4 regions of the Mesorhizobium sp. LSHC412B00 genome follow, and region 2 is predicted to be linked to each of the others. Evidence: predicted binding sites of a transcription regulator. Region 2 holds the regulator's gene; each other region holds the start of a gene.
The links. Region 2 encodes PhoB, which activates phosphate uptake and scavenging genes when phosphate is short. Its sites were predicted from a motif close to TGTCATNNANCTGTCAT; they were not measured.
Positions count from the first base shown of each region.

Region 1: a site for PhoB is predicted at 2,334-2,350, ahead of phnC (phosphonate ABC transporter ATP-binding protein). Genes of this name have one in related genera too.
Region 3: a site for PhoB is predicted at 1,590-1,606, ahead of X757_RS137430 (DUF1045 domain-containing protein). Genes of this name have one in related genera too.
Region 4: a site for PhoB is predicted at 2,882-2,898, ahead of X757_RS141480 (LTA synthase family protein). Genes of this name have one in related genera too.

Region 1 is NZ_AYWB01000007.1:79,615-85,109, forward strand. It holds gene phnE (phosphonate ABC transporter, permease protein PhnE) at 1-288, opposite strand, end outside; gene phnD (phosphonate ABC transporter substrate-binding protein) at 345-1,253, opposite strand; gene phnC (phosphonate ABC transporter ATP-binding protein) at 1,402-2,259, opposite strand; gene X757_RS149840 (DapH/DapD/GlmU-related protein) at 2,391-3,008, opposite strand; gene phnL (phosphonate C-P lyase system protein PhnL) at 3,005-3,712, opposite strand; gene phnK (phosphonate C-P lyase system protein PhnK) at 3,921-4,697, opposite strand; gene X757_RS149825 (alpha-D-ribose 1-methylphosphonate 5-phosphate C-P-lyase PhnJ) at 4,694-5,495, opposite strand, start outside.
Region 2 is NZ_AYWB01000015.1:53,749-59,243, forward strand. It holds gene xylF (D-xylose ABC transporter substrate-binding protein) at 1-911, opposite strand, end outside; gene X757_RS142125 (ROK family protein) at 1,178-2,413, shown strand; gene phoB (phosphate regulon transcriptional regulator PhoB) at 2,444-3,133, opposite strand; gene phoU (phosphate signaling complex protein PhoU) at 3,150-3,854, opposite strand; gene pstB (phosphate ABC transporter ATP-binding protein PstB) at 3,896-4,720, opposite strand; gene pstA (phosphate ABC transporter permease PstA) at 4,738-5,495, opposite strand, start outside.
Region 3 is NZ_AYWB01000026.1:14,853-20,347, reverse strand. It holds gene iolE (myo-inosose-2 dehydratase) at 1-230, shown strand, start outside; gene X757_RS137420 (hypothetical protein) at 240-488, shown strand; gene iolB (5-deoxy-glucuronate isomerase) at 681-1,493, shown strand; gene X757_RS137430 (DUF1045 domain-containing protein) at 1,645-2,352, shown strand; gene X757_RS137435 (alpha-D-ribose 1-methylphosphonate 5-triphosphate diphosphatase) at 2,388-3,542, shown strand; gene phnN (phosphonate metabolism protein/1,5-bisphosphokinase (PRPP-forming) PhnN) at 3,539-4,168, shown strand; gene X757_RS137445 (ABC transporter permease) at 4,171-5,157, opposite strand; gene X757_RS137450 (sugar ABC transporter ATP-binding protein) at 5,202-5,495, opposite strand, start outside.
Region 4 is NZ_AYWB01000016.1:71,849-77,343, reverse strand. It holds gene rpsR (30S ribosomal protein S18) at 1-90, opposite strand, end outside; gene rpsF (30S ribosomal protein S6) at 90-590, opposite strand; gene X757_RS141480 (LTA synthase family protein) at 903-2,831, opposite strand; gene fabD (ACP S-malonyltransferase) at 3,109-4,056, shown strand; gene fabG (3-oxoacyl-[acyl-carrier-protein] reductase) at 4,117-4,854, shown strand; gene X757_RS141495 (acyl carrier protein) at 5,076-5,312, shown strand; gene fabF (beta-ketoacyl-ACP synthase II) at 5,347-5,495, shown strand, end outside.

The DNA of each region.
Region 1 (5,495 bases), on a different contig from region 2:
GAACTCCTGGGTGCCGGTGTCATGCGGCGAGGCGATGTCGAACAGCGCCCGCCAGACGTCGTTCCAGTCCTTCGGGATCAGCCAGCTGAGGAAGTCGAATATATGCGGCAGCCGGTCCCAGAAGTGACCGGCATTGGCCTCGTCGGCGAACCACATGCTCGACAGCGTCGCCGCCAGCAGCAGGCCGATGCCGAGGATGGTATAAAGCCGCCGCAACGATATCTGGCGCTGCCAAGCGTTGGCTACCTGCAGGGTCGCGTTGGAGCGGGCTGTTGCTGAGATGGTCATGATCGGGACATGCAAAAAGGGCGGCGTTTTTCACGTCGCCCTTTCTGATTTTGCCGTCAGCCGCCGATGGCTGCCTTACGGGCTTCGACGATGACGTTGTAGAAGTCAGGCTTGACCGGGACGTAACCGGTGAAGTCGCCGCCTTCGACGCCTTCGAAACAGGCCTTGTCTTTCTTCGGCAGGTCGGTGAAGAAGGCGGCAAGCTTGGCGGTCATGTCGTCGCCGAGCGCGGTGCGCACGACCAGCGGGCCGTTCGGGATCAGGCCCGAGCGCCAGACTTCGACGAAGTCGTTGGGGTCGACGGCGCCCTTGGCGGTGACCTTGTGGAAGGTGCCGGAGGTGTAGCCGTTCTTGAAGTCGCCGATGCCGGAGGAATCGTCAACCGCAACGTCGACCTTGCCGTCGCGAACGGCGAGGATGTTGTTTTCATGGCCGCCATTGAACTGGGTCGAGGCGAAGTAGGCGTCGTTCGAGGCGCCGGTGTCCTTCGGGATCTGGGTCAGCGGGATCAGGTAGCCCGAGGTCGAGTCCGGATCGGCGTAGCCGAGCTTCTTGCCCTTGGCCGACTTGATGTCGGTAATGCCCGAAGACTTCAGCGCCAGGCCGATGGAATAATAGCCGGTGGCGCCGTCGGTCTGCTGGGTGGTGAGGACCGGGGTGACCGCCTTCGGGTCCTTGATGTAGACGCTGGCGTAGCCGGAAGCGCCGAGTTCGGCGAAGTCGAGCGTGCCGCCGAGCAGGCCCTGGATGACGCCGTCATAGTCGGCGGCGGGGAACAGCGAGACCTTTTCGAAGCCGAATTCGGTCTTCAGGTGATCGGCCAGGCACTGATAGTTGCGCAGGCGGTCGGTTTCGTTCTCTCCGCCGAGGATGCCGACGCGGAATTCCTTGAGGTCGGCCGCATGCGCGGCGCTGGTTGCCATGGCGAGAGCCGAAACGGCGCCGAATACCATCTTCCTGAACATTTGATGTCTCTCCTGTAAGTTCCGGCCCCGCGCCGGCAGCGTTCTTGATTTTTGCAAGTGCCCTTGACGCGGGCGGTCGATCCAGTGCGGCTCAGTTTTGGTCCATGATCTTTTCCGAAAACCGGTATCCACTTTTCGGGATCATGGATCAGTACCCGGGGAATGCGGGCTCGAGCGGGCTGGCGGATGCGGCGATCTTTTGCTTGTAGGCGATGCTGGTCGAGGTGATGGCCTCGGAGATATCGACGCCGTTGCCGTCGGCGCCATAGACCAGGCGCACGGCCTCGCGGTTGAGCGCTTCCGGCGGACCGTCGAAGACGATCTTGCCGGCAGCCATGCCGATGATGCGGTTGCAATAGGTGCGGGCGGTGTCCAGCGTGTGCAGATTGGTGACGACGGTGATGCCTTCGCGCAGGTTGATGTCCTGCAGCGAGTCCATCACCACCTTGGCGTTGAGCGGGTCGAGCGAAGCGATCGGCTCATCGGCGAGCAGCACCTTGGGCTGCTGCATCATGGCGCGGGCAATGGCGACGCGCTGCTGCTGGCCGCCAGACAGCGTGCCGGCTGGCTGCAGTGCGGTGCGGGCGATGTCGAGGCGCTCGAGTGCTGCAATCGCCTCAGCGCATTCGGCGCGGGTAAACATGCCGAGCAGGTTGGAAAAGGTCGAGCGATGATTGAGACGGCCGAGCAGCACATTGGTCAGCACATCGAGGCGCGGCACCAGGTTGAACTGCTGGAAGATCATGGCGCAGTCGCGCTGCCAGCGTCGCAGCGGCGAGCCACGCAGCCGCGAGACCTCGGCACCGTCAAAAAAAATCGATCCCTGGCTGGGGTCGATGAGACGGTTGATCATGCGAAGGAGGGTGGATTTGCCGGCGCCGGAACGACCGATGATGCCGACCATCTGGCCCTGCGGGATCGACAGGTCGATGGCGCTGACAGCGGTGTTCTTGCCAAATCGGCGCGAGACGCCGCGGATTTCGAGCGTGGCAGGGGTCGATAACATCGAAGAGTTCCAGACCTGAATTGATCGTCTGGTTCTCGCCTAGCGCAGCGACATGAACCTGCCATGTCATCACGATGTCAGTTTTGTTACGCTCCACAGCCGTGCGGCAAGTGGGGGGTGGTCGCACCCGATCAGGCGCCGTATTTCTCGAGGAACGCGTCTGCCTCGAGTACGCGAAAATCGTCGAGCGCGGCGCGCAGCCTGGCGTGGTCCCAGTCCCACCAGGCGAGCGCCTGGTAGCGTTCGGCCGTGCGGCGATCGAAACGCTCGCGGATCGGCTTGGCTGGCACCCCGCCAACGATGGTGTAGGGCGCGACATCCTTCGACACCACAGCGCCGGCGCCTACGGCAGCACCATCGCCGACGGTGACGCCGGGCAGGATGGTCGAGCCGTGGCCGAGCCAGGTGTCGTGGCCGATGGAGACGCGTTTGGCGCGGCGCTGGGCGAAGAATTCTGTTTCGTGCTCGGCGTCGTCCCAATAGTCGGAGGCGCGATAGGTGAAGTGATGCAGCGTCGGCCGCCAGGTCGGGTGGTTTGTGGCGTTGATGCGCACGGCGGCGGCTATGTTGGAGAACTTGCCGATGGTCGCGCACCAGACGACGCAGTCCTGCATGATGTAGGAATAGTCGCCGAGGATGCTTTCGGACACGCGGCTGCGGTCGGCGATCTCTGTCCAGCGCCCCAATGTCGAGTTCTCGACCTGCGCCGTGGCGTGGACCAACGGCGCTTCCGATAGTTTCCTGCTCATGCAGCGATTTTTCCGGCGGCGAAAGAGGTCACGTCGATGATGCGATCGGCGACGGCGTCACGCACATCCGGGTCATGGAAGATGCCGAGCAAGGCGACACCGCCGGCCTTCTTGGCGGCGATCAACGCAACCACAACGTTGCGGTTTTTCGAATCGAGCGAAGCTGTCGGCTCGTCGAGCAGCAAGACCGGATGCTCGGTGATGAAGCCGCGCGCGATATTGACGCGCTGCTGCTCACCGCCCGAGAAAGTCGCCGGCGGCAGCGCCCAGAGCTTTTCCGGCAAATTGAGCTGCCCCAGCAAGGTGCGTGCTTTTTTCCGCGCGCTCTCGCGGTCCTCGCCGCGTTCGACCAGCGGCTCGGCGACCACGTCGAGCGCGGAGACGCGCGGCACGGTGCGCAGGAACTGGCTGACATAGCCGATCGTCTGGCGGCGCACGGAAAGCACCGTGCGCGGGCTGGCGATGGCGAGATCGATCAGGCCGCCCTCATGCTGAACGATGATCTGGCCTTCATCGACGGCATAATTGCCATAGAGCATTTTCAGGATCGAGCTTTTGCCGGCGCCGGAAGGCCCGCCGAGCACGGCGCATTCACCGGCCCGGATCGAGAATGAGACGCCGGCGACAACCGGCAATCTGATGCCGTCGCGCAGATGCATGGTGAAGCTTTTGGCGACGCCGGAAACAACGAGGGGCGTCGGCATCAGAAGGTTCTCCAATCGTTGTTCGTCCGCGGGCCAACACCCCCCTCTGCCTTGCCAGGCATCTCCCCCTCAAGGGGGGAGATTGGCTGTCGCGTTCGACTTCGCCATTCTTCTGCATCGTAGAAGGGGCGGGACATAAAAGCTGCTGATCTCCCCCCTTGAGGGGGAGATGGCCGGCAGGCCAGAGGGGGGTGCCTTGGCGCCATCTTCACACCTGTAGAATCGAGGAAACAAGCAATTGCGTGTAAGGCGCGCGGGGATCGTCGAGCACGCGATCCGTCAGGCCGCTTTCGACGACACGGCCGTCTTTCATCACCATCATACGCTGCGACAGAAGCCGGGCGACGGCGAGATCGTGGGTGACGACGATGGCCGCCAGGCCGAGATCGGTGACCAACCCGCGCAGCAAATCGAGCAGGCGCGCCTGCACCGAGACGTCGAGGCCGCCGGTCGGCTCGTCCATGAACACCAGCCTCGGTCCGGTGACGAGGTTGCGGGCGATTTGCAGGCGCTGGCGCATGCCGCCGGAAAAGGCGCGCGGCTCGTCGTCGATGCGGTCCTCGTCGATCTCGACGCGCGACAGCCAGTCGACGGCAGTGGCGCGGATCTTGCCGTAATGGCGGTCACCGACCGCCATTAGCCGCTCGCCGACATTGGCGCCGGCAGACACCGTCATGCGCAAGCCGTCGGCGGGGTTCTGATGAACAAAGCCCCAGTCGGTGCGCATCAGGAAGCGGCACTCGGCCTCGCTCATACGGTAGAGTTCGCGGAACTGGCCGTCGCGCATGCGGTAGCTGGCGGTGCCAGAAGATGGTAGCAGCCGCGTCGACAGGCAGTTGAGCAGCGTCGTCTTGCCGGAGCCGGATTCGCCGACGACGGCCAGAACCTCACCCGGCCACAGGTCGAAGGTGACGTTCTCGCAGCCGACGCGCGAGCCGTAGAATTTGGACAGTTCGGAGACGCGCAGCAGTGGGTCGCCGGTCATTCTGCTGGCCTCATCTTTCCTGCGGTAACATGGCTTTCAGCCGCAAGGTGGCCGCGATGTCCTTCGGCGCGCCGCTTCTCGCAATGGTCGGTGTCGGAGCAGACGAACATGTGGTCGCCATGGTCGTCGAGGATGACCTCGTCGAGATAGACATTTTCCGCCGCGCACAGCGCACAGGGCAGGTCGAAGGTCTGGACCTCGAAGGGATGATCCTCGAAGTCGAGGCTGACGACATCGGTGAAGGGCGGCACGGCATAGATGCGCTTTTCGCGCCCGGCTCCGAACAGTTGCAGGGCCGGCGAACGGTGCATTTTGGGGTTGTCGAATTTCGGCGTCGGCGAGGGGTCCATGACATAGCGGCCCTCGACCTTGACCGGATAGGCATAGGTGGTGGCGATGCGGCCGTGTTTGGCAATGTCCTCGTAGAGCTTCACATGCATCAGGCCGTATTCCTCGAGCGCATGCATTTTGCGCGTTTCGGTTTCGCGCGGCTCGAGGAAGCGCAACGGCTCGGGTATCGGCACTTGGTAGACTAGAACTTGGCCGGCGCTCAGCGGGTGTTCCGGGACGCGATGGCGGGTCTGGATGATGGTGGCGCTGGCGGTATCGGTCGTCACCGCGACGTTGGCTACCTTCTTGAAGAAGGCGCGGATCGAGACGGCATTGGTGGTGTCGTCGGCGCCCTGGTCGATGACTTTCAGCACATCGTCCGGCCCGATAATCGAGGCGGTGACCTGCACGCCGCCAGTGCCCCAGCCATAGGGCATCGGCATTTCGCGCGAAGCGAAGGGAACCTGA
Region 2 (5,495 bases):
ACGGTGTTGCCGTCAGGCGTGGTGAAGTCCTTGGCGCCGGCAATGTCGCCCGTCTTCTTGCCATCGGCAAGCTGCGAGGCGATCTCGGCGGCGTTCTTGCCGAGTTCGCGCGCGTCTTTCCACACCGACACCGTCTGCGTGCCGAGCGCGATGCGGTTCAGGGCGGCATGGTCGCCGTCCTGGCCCGAGACCGGAACCGTTCCGGCAAGGCCCTGCGCCGTCAGCGCGGCGACAACGCCGCCGGCGGTGCCGTCATTGGCCGCAACCACGGCATCGACTTTGTTGTCGTTGGCGGTCAGGAACTGTTCCATGTTCTTCTGGGCGTTGGCCGGCAGCCAGCCATCGGTATAGGCCTCGCCGACATTCTTGATCTTGCCCGAGTCGATGGCTTCCTTGAGCACTTCCATCGAGCCCGAGAACAGGAAATCGGCATTCGGATCCGAGCCAGAGCCCTTTATGAAGACATAGTTGCCTTCGGGCTTCGCCTTGAACACTTCGCGGGCCTGCATGCGGCCGACTTCCTTGTTGTCGAAGGTCAGGTAAAAAACGTCCTTGTTCTCGATCAGGCGGTCATAGCCGACGACCGGAATGCCTTCGTCCAGCGCCTTCTGCACCGCCGGGCCGATGGCCGAGGCGTCCTGCGCCAGGATGATCAGCGAGTTGGCGCCCTGCGAGATCAGGCTTTCGACGTCGGTCAGCTGCTTGCCGGGATTGGACTGCGCGTCGGCCGAAATGTACTTGTCGCCGGCGGCTTCGATCGCCGTTTTCATCGCCGCCTCGTCGGTCTTCCAGCGCTCTTCCTGGAAGTTCGACCACGACACGCCGATGACCTTGTCCTTCGCCTGCGCGACCGACATCAGCGCCAGCGACATGGCGACACCCGCCAGCATGGCGGCTGCAAATCTGTTCATTATAACCCTCCCTGCGCCGCCCACGGCGCGACAAAACCGGCCCGAAGGCCTGCACAAAGAGGCTCCATTTTTTCGAGCCTCGAAAAAATACTGGTTCAATGATAAGGCACTGTCAACATCGATTATGATGGATTCTGATAGCGTTGCCGAATTTTTTCGAGCTCCGCAATAAACAATGACAGGGCTGCCGGCGTCTGCCAATATTTGGCTGGTGCCGTCGAACGCCTTCACTATCATGAGGCGCGAGGAGGCCGGGAGGAAAACAAATGTCGGTTGGGATCCGCCACGACGATCTGCGCCGTCGCAACCGTGCGATGGTGATTTCGGCCGTGCGCCGGGCCGGCCAGCCGTCGCGGACCGAGATTGCGGCGACCACCGGCCTCAGCCATTCGACGATATCGGCAATCTCGTCTGATCTAATTCAAGAAGGCATCCTGATTGAAGGCAAGCCTGGCGAGACCGGCTCGCTGAAACGCGGCCGGCCGCAGGTCGGCCTTGGCCTCAACCCGGAAGCGGCGGCGGTCATGACCGTGGTGCTGTCGCTGAACTTCCTCTCCGTCACCGTCATCGACTATGCCGGCCAGGTGGTCGCGGAAGAACAGCGCCGGCTCGACACGCTGACCATGCCGCGCGACGAGCTGATCGGCGAATGCGTAGCAATCGTCGGGCGGCGTCTCGCGGACCCGGACCTCGATGTCCAGAGCATCGCCCGCATTGCCATGGGCATCCAGGGCATCACCGATTCGCAGGCGCGGGCCATGCTGTGGTCGCCAATCACGCCACTGACCGACATTGCCTTCGCCGACATGTTGGAAGCGGAATTCGGCATTCCTGCCACCATGGAGAACGACTGCAATATGATGGCGGTGGCCCTGCAATGGCGCCAGCCCGAGCGCTACCGCGACAATTTCATCGCGATCCTCTTGTCGCACGGCATCGGCATGGGGCTGGTGCTGAAAGGCGAACTGTTCACCGGCACCCATTCCTCGGGCGGCGAGTTCGGCCACATGATCCACCGTCCGGGCGGCGCGCTCTGCCGCTGCGGGCGGCGCGGCTGCGTCGAGGCCTATGCCGGAAACTACGCCATCTGGCGCAGCGCCAAAATGATGAGCGAAGATGCCGAGCCGGTCGATATCGGCGACGCTGATATGCGCGCACTCGCCGCGCGCGCCCGCGAAACCGATGGCCCGGAGCGCGAAGCCTATCGCAAGGCCGGTGAGGCGCTCGGCTTCGGCCTCGGCAGCCTGTTTGCGCTGATCGACCCGGCGCCTGTCGCCATGGTTGGCGTCAGCGCCGCCGCCTTCGACCTGATCGAGCCGGCATTGCGCGAAGCGATCGCCCAGACCGCCGGCGGCCAGCACTCGAAATCGATCTCCTTCGACACCGAGCCCAACGAGCTGCCGCTGATCCGCGAAGGCTGTGCCATGCGCGCGCTCGGCTTCGTCGATCAGGAGATTTTCGCGCCGGGCATTCAGGCCAAATCCGGCAAGCATGTCGCCTGAATGGCCGGCAACGGCGCGACGCGCAGCATCCTAGTCTTCCCTGATCGCGTAGCCGGCGCCGCGAATGGTACGGATGACATCCGGCATGCGGCCGTTGTTGACCGCTTTGCGTAAGCGCCCGACATGGACGTCGACGGTTCGCTCGTCGATGTAGATCGTCTCGCCCCAGACATTGTCGAGCAGCTGGCTGCGCGAGAACACGCGGCCGGGATGGCGCATCATGAATTCGAGCAGCCGGAACTCGGTCGGTCCGAGCCTGATCTCGCTCTTCTTGCGGTAGACACGGTGCGACTCGCGGTCGAGCACGATGTCGCCGACCTTGAGCACGCTGGACAGCACTTCCGGCTTGGCCCGGCGCAGCAGCGCCTTCACGCGCGCCATGAACTCCGGCGTCGAGAATGGCTTGACCAGATAGTCGTCGGCACCGGTGGACAGGCCGCGCACGCGATCGCTTTCCTCACCGCGCGCGGTCAGCATGATGATCGGCAGCCGCTCGGTTTCGGGCCGCACTCTAAGCCGCCGGCAGAGCTCGATGCCGGAAACAGCGGGCACCATCCAGTCGAGCACCAGGAGATCGGGCACGTTTTCCTGCAGGCGGATCTCGGCCTCGTCGCCGCGTGTCACCACCTCGACGTGATAGCCTTCGGATTCGAGGTTGTAGCGGAGGAGCACGCCTAGCGGCTCCTCGTCCTCCACGACCATGATGCGTGGCGCGATCATAGGCAGTTCACCCTCATCAGGCCGGCGTGGCCATCGCCGTCTCGTCCTGCTTCGGACGATTGGCGGGCAATTGCTGGCCGGTCAGCACATAATACGCATTTTCGGCGATGTTGGTGACATGATCGCCGATGCGCTCAAGATTCTTGGCGCAGAACAAGAGATGCGTGCAGGCGGTGATGTTGCGAGGGTCTTCCATCATGTAGGTCAAGAGCTCACGAAACACGGACGTGTATTTGACGTCGATGCGCTCGTCGTCATTCCTGAGTTTTGCAAGAGCTGCCGCATCGGTGGCGGCATATTCCTCGACGACGCCTTGCACCTGGATCAGCACCAGCTGCGCCATGGCATCGATGGAGTGCGAGAGGTCGCGCGGCGTGACGCTCAAGCCCACGGTGCCGACGCGTTTGGCGATGTTCTTGGCGAGATCGCCGATGCGCTCGAGGTCGCCGGCCATGCGGATCGAGCCGACCACGGCGCGCAGATCGTTGGCCATCGGCTGGCGCTTGGCGATCAGCGTGATGGCGCGGTCGTCCAGTTCGCGCTGGCGCGCATCCATGATGGCGTCGTCGGAAACGACACGCTGTGCCAGCGCATTGTCCGAATTGAGCAGCGCCCTGGTCGAGCCGCTGACCATCGAGCCTGCCAGATCGCCCATGTCGCCGATCAGCTTGCTGATCTGCCCGAGCTCTTCATCGAAGGAGGCGACGGTATGTTCACCCATGATCTTGGTCCTCGTGCCTGAAAATTCACCCGCCGGACGGCTCAGCCGAAGCGGCCGGTAATGTAGTCCTGGGTGCGCTTGTCGTCGGGGTTGGTGAACATCTTGTCGGTGGCGCCCTCCTCGACGAGATAGCCGAGATGGAACATCGCCGTGCGCTGCGACACGCGCGCCGCCTGCTGCATCGAGTGGGTGACGATGACGATCGTGTAGTTCTGGCGCAGTTCGTCGATCAGCTCCTCGACACGGGCGGTGGCGATCGGATCGAGCGCCGAGCAGGGCTCGTCCATCAGGATCACCTCCGGCGACACGGCGATGGCGCGCGCGATGCACAGGCGCTGCTGCTGGCCGCCGGACAGGCCGGTGCCGGGCTCCTGCAGGCGGTCCTTGACCTCGTTCCAGATCGCCGCCTTCTTCAGGCTCTGCTCGACGATCTGGTCCATGTCGGACTTGCGCTTGGCCAGCCCATGGATGCGCGGGCCGTAGGCGACGTTCTCGTAGATCGACTTCGGGAACGGGTTGGGTTTCTGGAACACCATGCCGACGCGGGCGCGCAGTTCGACGACATCGATGTTCTTGTCGTAGATGTCGTCTTCATCGAGCGTGATCTTGCCGGTCACCCGCGCCAAATCGATGGTGTCGTTCATGCGGTTGAGGCAGCGCAGGAAGGTCGACTTGCCGCAGCCGGACGGGCCGATCAGCGCCGTCACCTGGTTCTGACGCACGTCGAGATTGACGTCGAACAACGCCTGCTTCTCGCCGTAGAAGACGCCGACCTTGTCGCCGCGCATCTTGATGACTTCGTTCGACTTGGCGTTCATTTTGTCGCCCACTGCATTCTCAAGGGACTGTTCGGTCATGATGTTCATACCAAATTGCCTTTTTTCTACCAGCGCCGCTCGAAGCGGCGCCGGAGCACGATCGCGGTGATGTTCATGGCCATGAGGAAGACGAGCAGGATGATGATGGCGCCGGACATGCGCTCGACAAAAGCGCGCTCAGCCTCGTTTGCCCACATATAGATCTGAACCGGCAGCGCGGTCGCCGGATCGAAAGGCGTCGTCGGATAATCGGCGACGAAAGCGACCATGCCGATCAAGAGCAGCGGTGCTGTCTCGCCGAGCGCACGCGCCAGGCCGATGATGGTGCCGGTAAGGATGCCTGGGGCGGCAAGCGGCAGGATGTGATGGAACACCATCTGCATCTTGGAGGCGCCGAGACCTAGGGCCGCCGAGCGGATCGACGGCGGCACCGCGGCGAGGGCGGCGCGCGTGGCGATGATTATGGTCGGCAATGTCATCAAGGTCAGCACCAGGCCGCCGACGAAGGAAGCCGAGCGCGGCATGCCGAGGAAGTTGATGAACACGGCAAGGCCAAGCAGACCGAAGACGATCGACGGCACCGCCGCGAGATTGTTGATGTTGACTTCGATCAGGTCCGTAAAGCGGTTCTTCTTGGCGAACTCCTCCAGATAGATGGAGGCGGCGACGCCGATCGGCAGCGCCAGCAACAGCACGATCACCATCATGTAGAACGAGCCGATGATCGCCACGCCCATGCCCGACGTTTCGGGCCGGCTGGAGGCGCCATAGGTGAACAGGCCGGTGTTGAAATGCTCGGCCATCACGCCGTCGGCTTTAAGCT
Region 3 (5,495 bases), on a different contig from region 2:
CCGTGGCGCTCGGTGCCTTCACGGTGCCTGGCGACGGTTCGCTCGATTTCGGCGCCATCGTGCAGCGCTTCGCCGACCATGGCTATGAAGGCTGGTTCGTCGTCGAGGCCGAGCAGGACCCGAAAAAGAACCCGCCGCTCAAGATGGCGCAGGTCGGCCACAAGGAATTGATGCGCGTGATGACGGCTGCCGGCTACACGGTGGAGACGCAAGGCTTTCCCAATGCCTGAGGCGATCCGATGAAGGATTACGAGCACCCGTTCTTCCGGCCGCTGTGGCGGCGCGTTGCCGTCGTCGCCGTCTGCGTGATCTGGGCGGGGATAGAATTCGCCTCCGGCACCCCATTCTGGGGCATCATTGCGCTCGGCTTTGCCGCCTACGCCGTCTGGCAGTTCTTCTACCTTTACAAGCCGGTGGAGGAGAGCAAGGCTGCGCCTGATCGACCGAAGACCGGCGAAGCGAAGGCGGACGCCGAACCGAAGGAATGAAGCGGCCGTGGCTCGGAAGGGCTTGCGGGTCGGACACTGGACACCTGGCGTATCGCCTACGTCGGTGATTGGCCGGAACGTCCCTCGCTTCGTCATCCTAGGGTCTTCGCGACGGAGCTTCGCTCCTGCTTCGCCCTAGGATGACGAAGTTGAGAGGCCGACCTCGAAGACTTGCGATAGGAGAGACAAAACATGTCGAAACTGCTCGTCAAAGCCGACAAGGGCCATGGCCGCGTCGCCCATGTCACGCCCAAAAGCGCCGGATGGACCTATGTCGGCTTCGACCTGCACCGCCTGAAGCCGGGCGAGACCGCATCCGGCAAGACGCAGGATCGCGAAGTCTGCCTGGTGTTCGTCACCGGCAAGGGCACGGCAAGGGCCGGCGGCCAGGAACTCGGCCTGCTCGGCGAGCGCATGTCGCCCTTCGAGGGCAAGCCGTGGTCGGTCTATATTCCGGAGGGTTCGGACTGGTCGGTCACCGCCGACACCGATCTCGAACTCGCGGTCTGCTCGGCGCCGGGCCTGGGCGGCGGCTTGCCCGTTCGCGTCATCGCACCCGACGACCTCGGCCAGGAGACTCGGGGCAAAGGCACCAACACGCGCTACGTCACCAACATATTGCCCGAGGGCAAGCCCGCCGACTCGCTGCTGGTGGTCGAGGTCATCACGCCCGGCGGCCACACATCGAGCTACCCGCCGCACAAGCACGACCAGGACAATCTGCCTGCCGAATCCTATCTTGAGGAAACCTATTACCACCGCCTCAACCCGCCGCAGGGCTTTGCCTTCCAGCGGGTCTACACCGACGCCGACAAGTCGGGCGCCCGCGAACTGGACGAGGCGATGGCGATCGAGGACGGCGATGTCGTGCTGGTGCCCAAGGGCTATCATCCGTGCGCGGCCTGTCACGGCTACGACCTCTATTACCTTAACGTCATGGCCGGGCCGAAGCGGACGTGGAAGTTCCACAACGCGCCCGAGCACGAGTGGCTGATGAAGGCCTGATCGGCCTTCGCTTGTGGCGGAAGCTGTTGGTCCAGCAGCGAAAAATCGTCGGCTAAGGACCTGCGGGGTCGATTTGCCTTCGAAAACCCGCATAAGCTTCGTCAATCCGTCATGGAAATCACCTATGGCAGCGGGCTGACGAGGATTTTCGATGCGCTACGCCATCTATTTCACCCCGATGCAGGACGAGCCGCTGGCGCGGATCGCCGCCAACTGGCTGGGTCGCGACCCCTTTGGCGCCGCCACCAGGCCGGTCGAGGCGGTGGGCGAGCTGTCGGCGGCCGAAGTCGCTTTTCACACCGCATCGGCGCGGCGCTACGGTTTTCATGCGACGCTGAAAGCGCCGTTCCGGTTGGCGGCCAACGAAACCGAAAGCTCGCTGCGCGCGGCGCTGGACGCCTTTGCCAAAGCAACGCCGACGGTCACCATCCCGCGCCTGGTCGTCAGCCAGATCGATGGTTTCTTCGCTTTGGTGCCGGAAGGTCCGCTGCCGCCGCTCAACCGTTTCGCCGATGATGTCGTGCTTAGCTTCGACCGTTTTCGCGCGCCGCTCACCGAAGCGGAAATCGAACGGCGCAGCCCGGATTCGCTGAAACCGGCCGAGTTCCGCAATCTCTGTCAGTGGGGCTACCCCTACGTGTTCGAGACCTTTCGCTTCCACATGACGCTGTCCGGCCGGGCCGGGCCGCAGGAAAGCCAACGTCTGCGCGCGGCAATCGACAGCCTGTTCGCCGATGTGCTGCAGCAGCCGGTGCTGGTGGATGCGCTGACGCTGTTCGTCGAAACCGAACCGGGCGCTCCGTTCATGGTGCTTTCGCATCATGCGCTCGGCCGCCGCGCTGCCCGAAAAACCGCCTGACCGCAATTCGTCCGAGTAACCAGGGACCGCCTGAAATGACCGCCGAAACTGTTCTCCACAACGCCCGCATCGTGCTTGCCGACGAGATCGTCGAAGGGTCGCTCGCGCTGCGCGACGGTTTTATCTCCGGCATCGACGCCGGCACCGGCCAAATCGGCGGGAACATGGCTGGCGAGGACATGGGCGGCGACTACATCATTCCCGGTCTGGTCGAGCTCCACACCGACCATCTCGAAGGCCATTATGCGCCGCGCCCGAAGGTGCGCTGGAACCCGATCGCCGCCGTGCTCGCCCATGACGCGCAGGTAGCGACCGCCGGGATCACCACCGTGCTCGACGCGCTGCGCGTCGGCATGGACGAGGACGCCGACCTTTCCTCCGACGACATCCGCAAGCTGGCCGACGCGATCGAGGACAGCGTCGCGAAAGACCGGTTGCGGGCCGACCATTTCCTGCACCTGCGCTGTGAGGTCTCGGCGCCGGATTGCTTGCGGGCTTTCGCCAATTTCGATGGCGACGAGCGGGTCAAACTGGCCTCGCTGATGGACCATGCGCCGGGACAGCGCCAGTTCGTCAATCTCGAGACCTACGCCTATTACTACCAGCGCAAGCTGAAGCTGACCGATCGCGACTTCCAATTGTTCTGCGAAAAGCGGATGTCGGAATCAGCGAAGAATTCGGGACCGAACCGGGTGGCGATATCAGCCGCCTGCAACGAGCGGGGCATTGTGCTGGCGAGCCATGACGACGCCACATCAGGCCATGTCGACGAGGCGATCGAACAAGGCGTGCGCGTCGCGGAATTCCCGACCACGCTGGAAGCCGCCAAGGCCTCGAAGGATGCCGGGCTCGGCGTGCTGATGGGCGCGCCCAACGTCATGCGCGGCTCCTCGCATTCGGGCAATGTCTCGGCTCGAACGCTGGCCGGCGACGGCCTGCTCGACATATTGTCGTCCGACTATATCCCTTTCAGCCTGATCCAGTCGGCCTTCTTTCTCGGCGACGTCGTCGAGGGCATTTCCCTGCCGCAGGCGGTCGCCATGGTGTCGAAGAACCCGGCCGAGGCCATCGGCCTCAACGACCGCGGCGTCATCGAACAGGGCCGCCGCGCCGACCTCGTGCGGGTGCGCGTCGACGATCATGTGCCGGTCGTGCGCACCGTCTGGCGCCAGGGACGCCGGGTCGCCTGATGGTCTCGGCGTCGATCGAGCGCGAACTGACCAGCGAGGCCTTTCCGGTCCGCAACGGCGTCTTCGTCGCCGTCGTCGGCCCGAGTGGCGCCGGCAAGGATACGGTAATCGGTTATGCCCGCACCTTGTTTGCCGACGAGACGAGGCTGGAGTTCGTCCGCCGGGTCATCACCAGGCCGAGCGATGCGGCAAGCGAGGATCACGACACGCTGGCCGACGCGGCCTTTGTCGAAGCCGAGGCCGACGGCGCCTTCGCCATTTCCTGGGAGGCGCACGGCCTGCGCTACGGCATTCCGGCCGATGTCGACTGGTCCATCGCCAATGGCCATGTCGCGGTCGCCAATGTCTCGCGCGCAGTCATCCCGGTGCTGCGGGAGCGCTATGCCAATCTGGCTGTCGTCGAGATCACCGCCTCGCCGGAAATCCTCGCCGAGCGTCTCGCCCAGCGCGGCCGCGAATCGCGCGGCGAAGTGCTGGCTCGGCTCGCCCGCGGCGCCAATGTCGCTTTGTCCGGACCCGGGGTCACCTCGATCGACAATGGCGACCGGCGCGAAGCCGCCGGAGAACGCTTCGCCGAGGTGCTGCGCAAGGCGATGGCCTTCTCCGACATATCCGGCGTGATGTAGCGCTACTCCGCCGCGACAGTCTTGCGGCTGGCGTCGAGCATCAGCCGCCTTGCGCGGAACACGCCCCATTGCTGGTCGACCAGCACGCCGATCAGGATCACGCCGCCCATCACCGCGAAGTTGAGCGAGGACGGGATGCCGAGCAGGTTGACCAGGTTCTGCAACTCCTGCAGCAGCACGGTGCCCAGGATGACGCCGACCAGCGAGCCTTCGCCGCCGCGCAGCGAGAAGCCGCCGAGAACGGCGGCGGCAATGGCGTAGAGTTCGTAGAACTGGCCGTGGCTGGCCGGCGAGATCGAGCGCGTGTACATGGCGAAATAGATCGCCGACAGCGCCGTCAGAACGCCGCAGATGACATAGGCGGCCATCACGACGCGGCCGGTGCGAATTCCTGAATATTTCGCCGCCTCTTCGTTCTTGCCGATGGCATAGAGGTAGCGTCCGAACACCGAGCGGTGCAGCACCACCCACATGACGATCGAAATGACGATCAGTGCGATGAAGCTGTTGGGCACGCCATAGCTGCGGCCCGCGGTGAGGAATTCGAGCTCGGGAAAATTCTGGCCGAAGGCGAAGCCGGCGGTGCCGTCGGCGGTATAGAAACGGGCGACCCCGCGATAGATCAAAAGGCCGCACAGCGTCACCACGAAGGGCTGCAATTTCAGCCTTGTGATCAGCCAGCCATGCGCCAGCCCGATGATGCCGCCCAGCACCAGGATCAGCGGCAGCGCCACCGGCCATGGCATGTCGCGCACGGCGATGAAATCGATGAACAGCGTGCCGAGCAGCGCCACCAGCGATCCCACCGACAATTCGATGCCGCCGGTGATGATGACGAAGGCCTGACCGATGGCGAGGATCCCAAACAGGCCGATCAGGTTCGAGGTGTTGGCGAGGTTGATCGGTAAAAGGAAGCGCGGGTTGATGGCGGTCACCACGGCGCCGACCACCAGGATCAGGATCAGCAGGCCGAGATCTTTTTTGCTCATCGTCTTCTCCCCAATGCGCCGGACCGGCAATCGCCTGAAGCCCGCTAGTTTGCCGGCTTGCCGACCGCCAGCAACAGCACGTTTTCCTGGCTGAATTGTTCCTTGTCGAGAATGCCCGAGATCTGGCCCTCATGCATGACGGCGATGCGGTCGGACACGCCGATCACCTCTTCCATGTCGCTGGAGATCATCAGCACGGCGACGCCGGCATCGGCCAAGGCTCGCATCAGCCCGTAAATCTCGGCCTTGGCGCCGATATCGATGCCGCGCGTAGGCTCATCGAGGATCATCACCTTCGGGTTCATCGCCAGCCATTTGCCCAGCACCACCTTCTGCTG
Region 4 (5,495 bases), on a different contig from region 2:
GATCTTGGGCGCATTGGCGCCAGAGAACGGGCAGGTCTTGCGGCGGCGATGGAACGGGCGCCGGGTCGGGATCTGATTGATGTCGACCATTATTCTGCACCTCCTTCAACGCCTTCGCGCGGACGGCGCGGACCACGATCGCCACCGGCATCGCCAAATGAGCGCGGCGGACGATCGCCACGGTCGCCGCGATCACGGTCGCCGAACGAGCGCGGACCACGATCGCCACGGTCGCGGTCGCCGAAGCCGCCGCGTTCCGAGCGCTCTTCGCGCTTCTGCATCATGGCCGACGGGCCTTCCTCATGCGCCTCGACCTTGACGGTCAGGAAACGCAGCACGTCCTCGGACAGGCCCATCTGGCGCTCCATCTCGTTGAGCGCTGCCGGCGGGCAGTTGAGGTCCATAAGCGTGTAGTAAGCCTTCCGGTTCTTGTTGACCCGGTAGGTGAGGGACTTCAGTCCCCAGTTCTCGACCCGGCCGACGGACCCGCCATTTGCGGAGATGACGCCCTTGTACTGTTCGACAAGCGCATCGACCTGCTGCTGCGAGAGGTCCTGCCGGGCAAGGAACACATGTTCGTATAGAGCCATAGTGGTTCAGTGCCTTTCTTCGTTTCTCTCCCGGATCCTCGCGGCAAAAGCCTCTGCAACTTCTCTGACCCGCTGATCCCGAGGGGGCGGGGAAGAAAGGAGCATTTCGAGACGGTCGAGAGCGGAGACACGGGAGGCGGAAGCGCTTCTGGCTTCACACGAAGGTTTTGGGTAAAACCTCCGGCCCTCCGTTCAGCCCCCAGCAAGGACCGGCAGATTGCGGGCGTCTATAAAGCAAATTGGCTGGAAGGCAAGGGTAACGCATGCTCCGGACAGCGTCCTGGCGTCGCAGGGTTGGAAAAATACCAGGCATCAACTCGTATGCGGGGTACCACCGTTGATCGTTTCGGGGAAGAAGTCCGGAGCCGCCTTACGCTTGCCGAACATCATGTCGTATTGCAGCAGGCGGAAGTCGTTGATCGCCGGATCAACGTCCTTCTGCCGCGCCCAGTCCGGCGTGGCCTCACCTGACGGTGTCAAAAGCAGATTGCGGTCGACGACGCGATAGCGTTCGCGCAGCGCGCCCAGGAAGCCGGTGTAGTAGGGGTGCGTGATCCCGGCCGTTGTCAGGATGTGGTAGGGCAGGAAGGCCGGGCTCACCGCGCCCATATCCTGCGCCGGACCGGTGCGGTTAGACCAGATGACCAGCGGCGTCTGATGATGCTCCAGTGCCGCCTCCGGCGTCGGTTCCTTGCGCGGCGCGACATTGTCCTTCAGGTAACCGGTTTCGACATAGACGGGGCCGAGCGGCGGCAGATGGTCGCCGAAGAAGGCGATGACCGTCGGCCGCTCGCGCTTCTTCGCCCATTCGATCAATCGTTCGAGGCCACGGTCGGCATCGGCGGAGCCTTCGGCGTAGCTGAGCAGCGATTCCCGCGCCCATGTGCTGATCGGTGCCGCGACCTTGTGGGTCGGATTGTAATAGCGGTACGGCTCGTAGGGACCGTGGTTCTGCAGGCTGACGGCGAAGAAGAACACCGGCCGCTCGCTGGCGTCGGCCTCTGCGATGATCTCGTCGGTCATCGACGCATCGGAAGCCAGCGGCCCGCGCTTTTCCAGTGGCGGCAGCGTCTCTTCCGAGCGGAAATCGTTGAAGCCGAAATCGGCATAGACGGCGCCCCTGTTCCAGAACCAGTTGGTGCCCGGATGGATGGCGCGCGCCCGGTATCCCTCGCTTTTCAGGAAGGTCGCCAGCGACGGCGTCGGTGTGCGCACATATTGCTGGTAGGGGATCGAGCCCGCCGGCAGGAAGGCATTGGAAAAGCCGGTCAGCGCCTCGAATTCGATGTTGGCGGTCATGCCGCCGAATTCCGGCGAAAACATATAGCCGGAACGCAGCGCCCGCACATTGGGGATCGGGTCAGGCGTGATTGTGACGCCGGGCAGCTTGGTCGGATCCCAGAAAGATTCGCTCATCACCACGATGATGTCGGGTTTCTCATCCGGTACCGAGGCCGCCACAGCAGGCCTGTCGATCGCGTCGATCGCCTTGTCGGAATAGCCCGCCGGCGCCGAGACATGCGCCATCGGCACGTTGAGCGCGAAGGCCAGCGCAAACCCGTTGGAGGCGTAGTTCTCCTTCTGGTCCCACATGATCGGGATGATCTGCAGCCGGTCGCGGGTCCACGAGAAGGTGGCGTAGTCCATGATTGAGACGAAGAAGGCGAGCAGCGGCACTGCCAGCGTCAGCCGCGCCAGCCGCCCTTTGCGGCTGAGGATCGGAACCTTGCGGCGCCACAACCGCCAGCCATAGATCAGCAGCGACAGGCCGGCGACGATGCCGACCGCCATGGCGAGCGCCGTCCAAGGCCGTTCGCGCACCAGGAGCGGCATCAGTGCCATGATCTGGCGCGAATAAAGAAAATCGGTTGGGTAGAGCGGATCGCCGAGATAATGCGACTTCTGATGCCCGACAAAGGCCAGCGCCAGCGTCAGCGGCGCCACGATCATCAGGCTCTGGTGACTGCGGCCAAGCACGGCGTCCAGTCCCATCAGCACCAATGCAAAGACAATGATGGTGGTCCAGCCCGGCTTGAATGGCTGCAGGAAGAAGTCGACCGTGCCGAAGAAGTCGCCGCGCACGATCCATTCGATGGCGAACACCAGGATGGCGGAGGCAAGCAGCGTGACCAGACCGTAGCGGATGACCGGCCATCTGCGCCCCGGCAGGTAGCCGGTGGACGGATCGTCTTCCAAGAACTGTGGCGCGGGTACGGCCGCGCCCTTCCTGATCCTAGCCACGTCTCTTCCCCCGGCCCAAGCAACGCGTATTTCCACTCGCGCCACCGTTCTGTCATAGAACTGTCATGCAAAAGCTAGCGCCTGTGGCGAAAATAAGAAGAGCCAGCAAACGATTCGTGAGCGGTTTTCATCAGGTGTGATCGGCAAAAAGCCTTTGGGAACAGGGACTCGGGGTCAGCTCCGGTTCAAGCGAGAGCCGAAATACCCCCTCCGGGCTTGACTTGGCGGTCCGCCTTGCGTCACAGGCAGTAAAAATCAGCCGCTGGAGAGCGCCCAAATGGCCGTCGCATTCACCTTTCCGGGACAGGGCAGCCAGGCTGTCGGCATGGGCAAGGACCTCGCCGACGCCTTCCCCGAGGCACGCAGGGTGTTCGAGGAAGTCGATGATGCGCTGGGCGAAAAGCTGTCGAAACTGATCTGGGAAGGCCCGGAAGAGGCGCTGACCCTGACTGCCAATGCCCAGCCGGCGCTGATGGCGGTCTCGCTGGCGGGAATCCGCTCGCTGGAAGCGCGCGGCTTTTCGCTGAAGGACAAGGTTGCCTACGTTGCCGGTCATTCGCTCGGCGAATATTCCGCCCTTGCCGCGGCCGGTTTCGTTTCGGTCGCCGATGCTGCCCGGCTGCTGCGCATCCGCGGCAACGCCATGCAGGCGGCGGTGCCGGCCGGCGAGGGCGCCATGGCGGCGATCATCGGACTGGAACAGCCCGACGTCGAAGCCGCTTGCACCGAGGCCGCAACGGGATCCGGCAAGGTCTGCCAGATCGCCAACGACAATGGCGGCGGCCAGCTGGTGATCTCCGGCGCCAGGGCGGCGGTGGAACTCGCCGCGAAACTGTGCACCGAAAAGGGCGCCAAGCGGGCGCTGATGCTGCAGGTCTCCGCACCCTTCCATTCGGCGCTGATGGCGCCGGCGGCCGATGTCATGCGCGAGGCGCTGGCCGGCGTGACCAAGAATGCACCGGTCGTGCCCGTCGTCTCCAACGTCACTGTAGCCCCGACCAGCGACCCCGACGAGATCGCGCGCCGCCTGGTCGAGCAGATCACCGGGCGCGTGCGCTGGCGCGAAACGGTGGAGTGGTTCGGCGCCAATGGCGTCGCCACGCTCTATGAGATCGGCGCCGGCAAGGTGCTTTCCGGCCTGGCGCGGCGGATCAACCGCGACATCGCCACATCGGCCGTCGGCACGCCGGCCGAAGTCGAGGCGGCGCTGGCCGCGCTTGCATAATCCACTGGCGATTCAACCCCTCCCGTGGGAAGGGTGTTCTCTTAAGATCAGGAGACGAAAATGTTCGAACTGACCGGCCGCAAGGCGCTCGTCACCGGCGCATCGGGCGGCATTGGCGAGGCGATTGCCCGGGTGCTGCATGCGCAAGGCGCCATTGTCGGCCTGCACGGCACCCGCATCGAGAAACTGGAGACCCTGGCCGGCGAACTCGGCGACCGGGTAAAGCTGTTCCCGGCCAATCTTGCCGACCGTGACGAGGTCAAGGCGCTTGGCCAGAAGGCCGAAGCCGAACTCGAAGGCGTCGACATACTGGTCAACAATGCCGGCATCACCAAGGACGGCCTGTTCGTGCGCATGGCGGACGCGGATTGGGACAGCGTGCTGGAGGTGAACCTCACCGCCGTGTTCCGGCTGACCCGCGAGCTGACCCATCCGATGATGCGCCGCCGCCATGGCCGCATCATCAACATCACCTCGGTGGTCGGCGTCACCGGCAATCCTGGCCAGACCAATTATTGCGCCTCCAAGGCCGGCATGATCGGCTTTTCCAAGTCGCTGGCGCAGGAGATCGCCACCCGCAACATCACCGTCAACTGCGTCGCCCCGGGCTTTATCGAATCGGCCATGACCGACAAGCTCAACGACAAGCAGAAAGACGCGATAATGGCCGCGATCCCGACGCGCCGCATGGGCACGAGTGTTGAAGTGGCGTCGGCCGTCGCCTATCTCGCCTCCAACGAGGCAGCCTACGTCACCGGCCAGACCATCCATGTCAACGGTGGCATGGCCATGATCTGACAGGATATTGCCGGGTGATAAGAAGACATGGCCGGCTTGTGAAAAGAGACCATTTCGCCTTGGACCTCAGCCATTTTTCGTGTAATGCGGCCCGCAACCCGGCGGTTCGGGCAAAAACCGGTCCGGCATCGTTGCGTTTCCGGCAGGACCATCTTTCAGCTTGATTAGCGGCATTCTGCCCGCTAACGAAGACAGACAAACAAAAGACGAGGATGCCCCAAATGAGTGACACCGCAGAGCGCGTCAAGAAGATCGTCATCGAACATCTTGGCGTCGATGCCGACAAGGTGACGGAGCAGGCGAGCTTCATCGATGATCTGGGCGCGGACAGCCTCGACACGGTCGAACTCGTCATGGCCTTCGAAGAAGAGTTCGGCGTCGAGATTCCGGACGATGCGGCCGAGACCATCCTGACCGTCGGCGATGCCGTGAAGTACATCGACAAGGCTTCAGCCTGACACTATCCGCAGTCATCACCGGGGAGGACCTGCGATGAGGCGTGTCGTCGTCACGGGCCTTGGCCTGGTTTCGCCGTTCGGCATGGGCTTCGAGCACAGCTGGAAGGAACTTCTGACCGGCCGCAGCGCCGCCAAGCGCGTCACCGAGTTCGAAGTGGGAGATCTTGCCTGCAAGATCGCCCA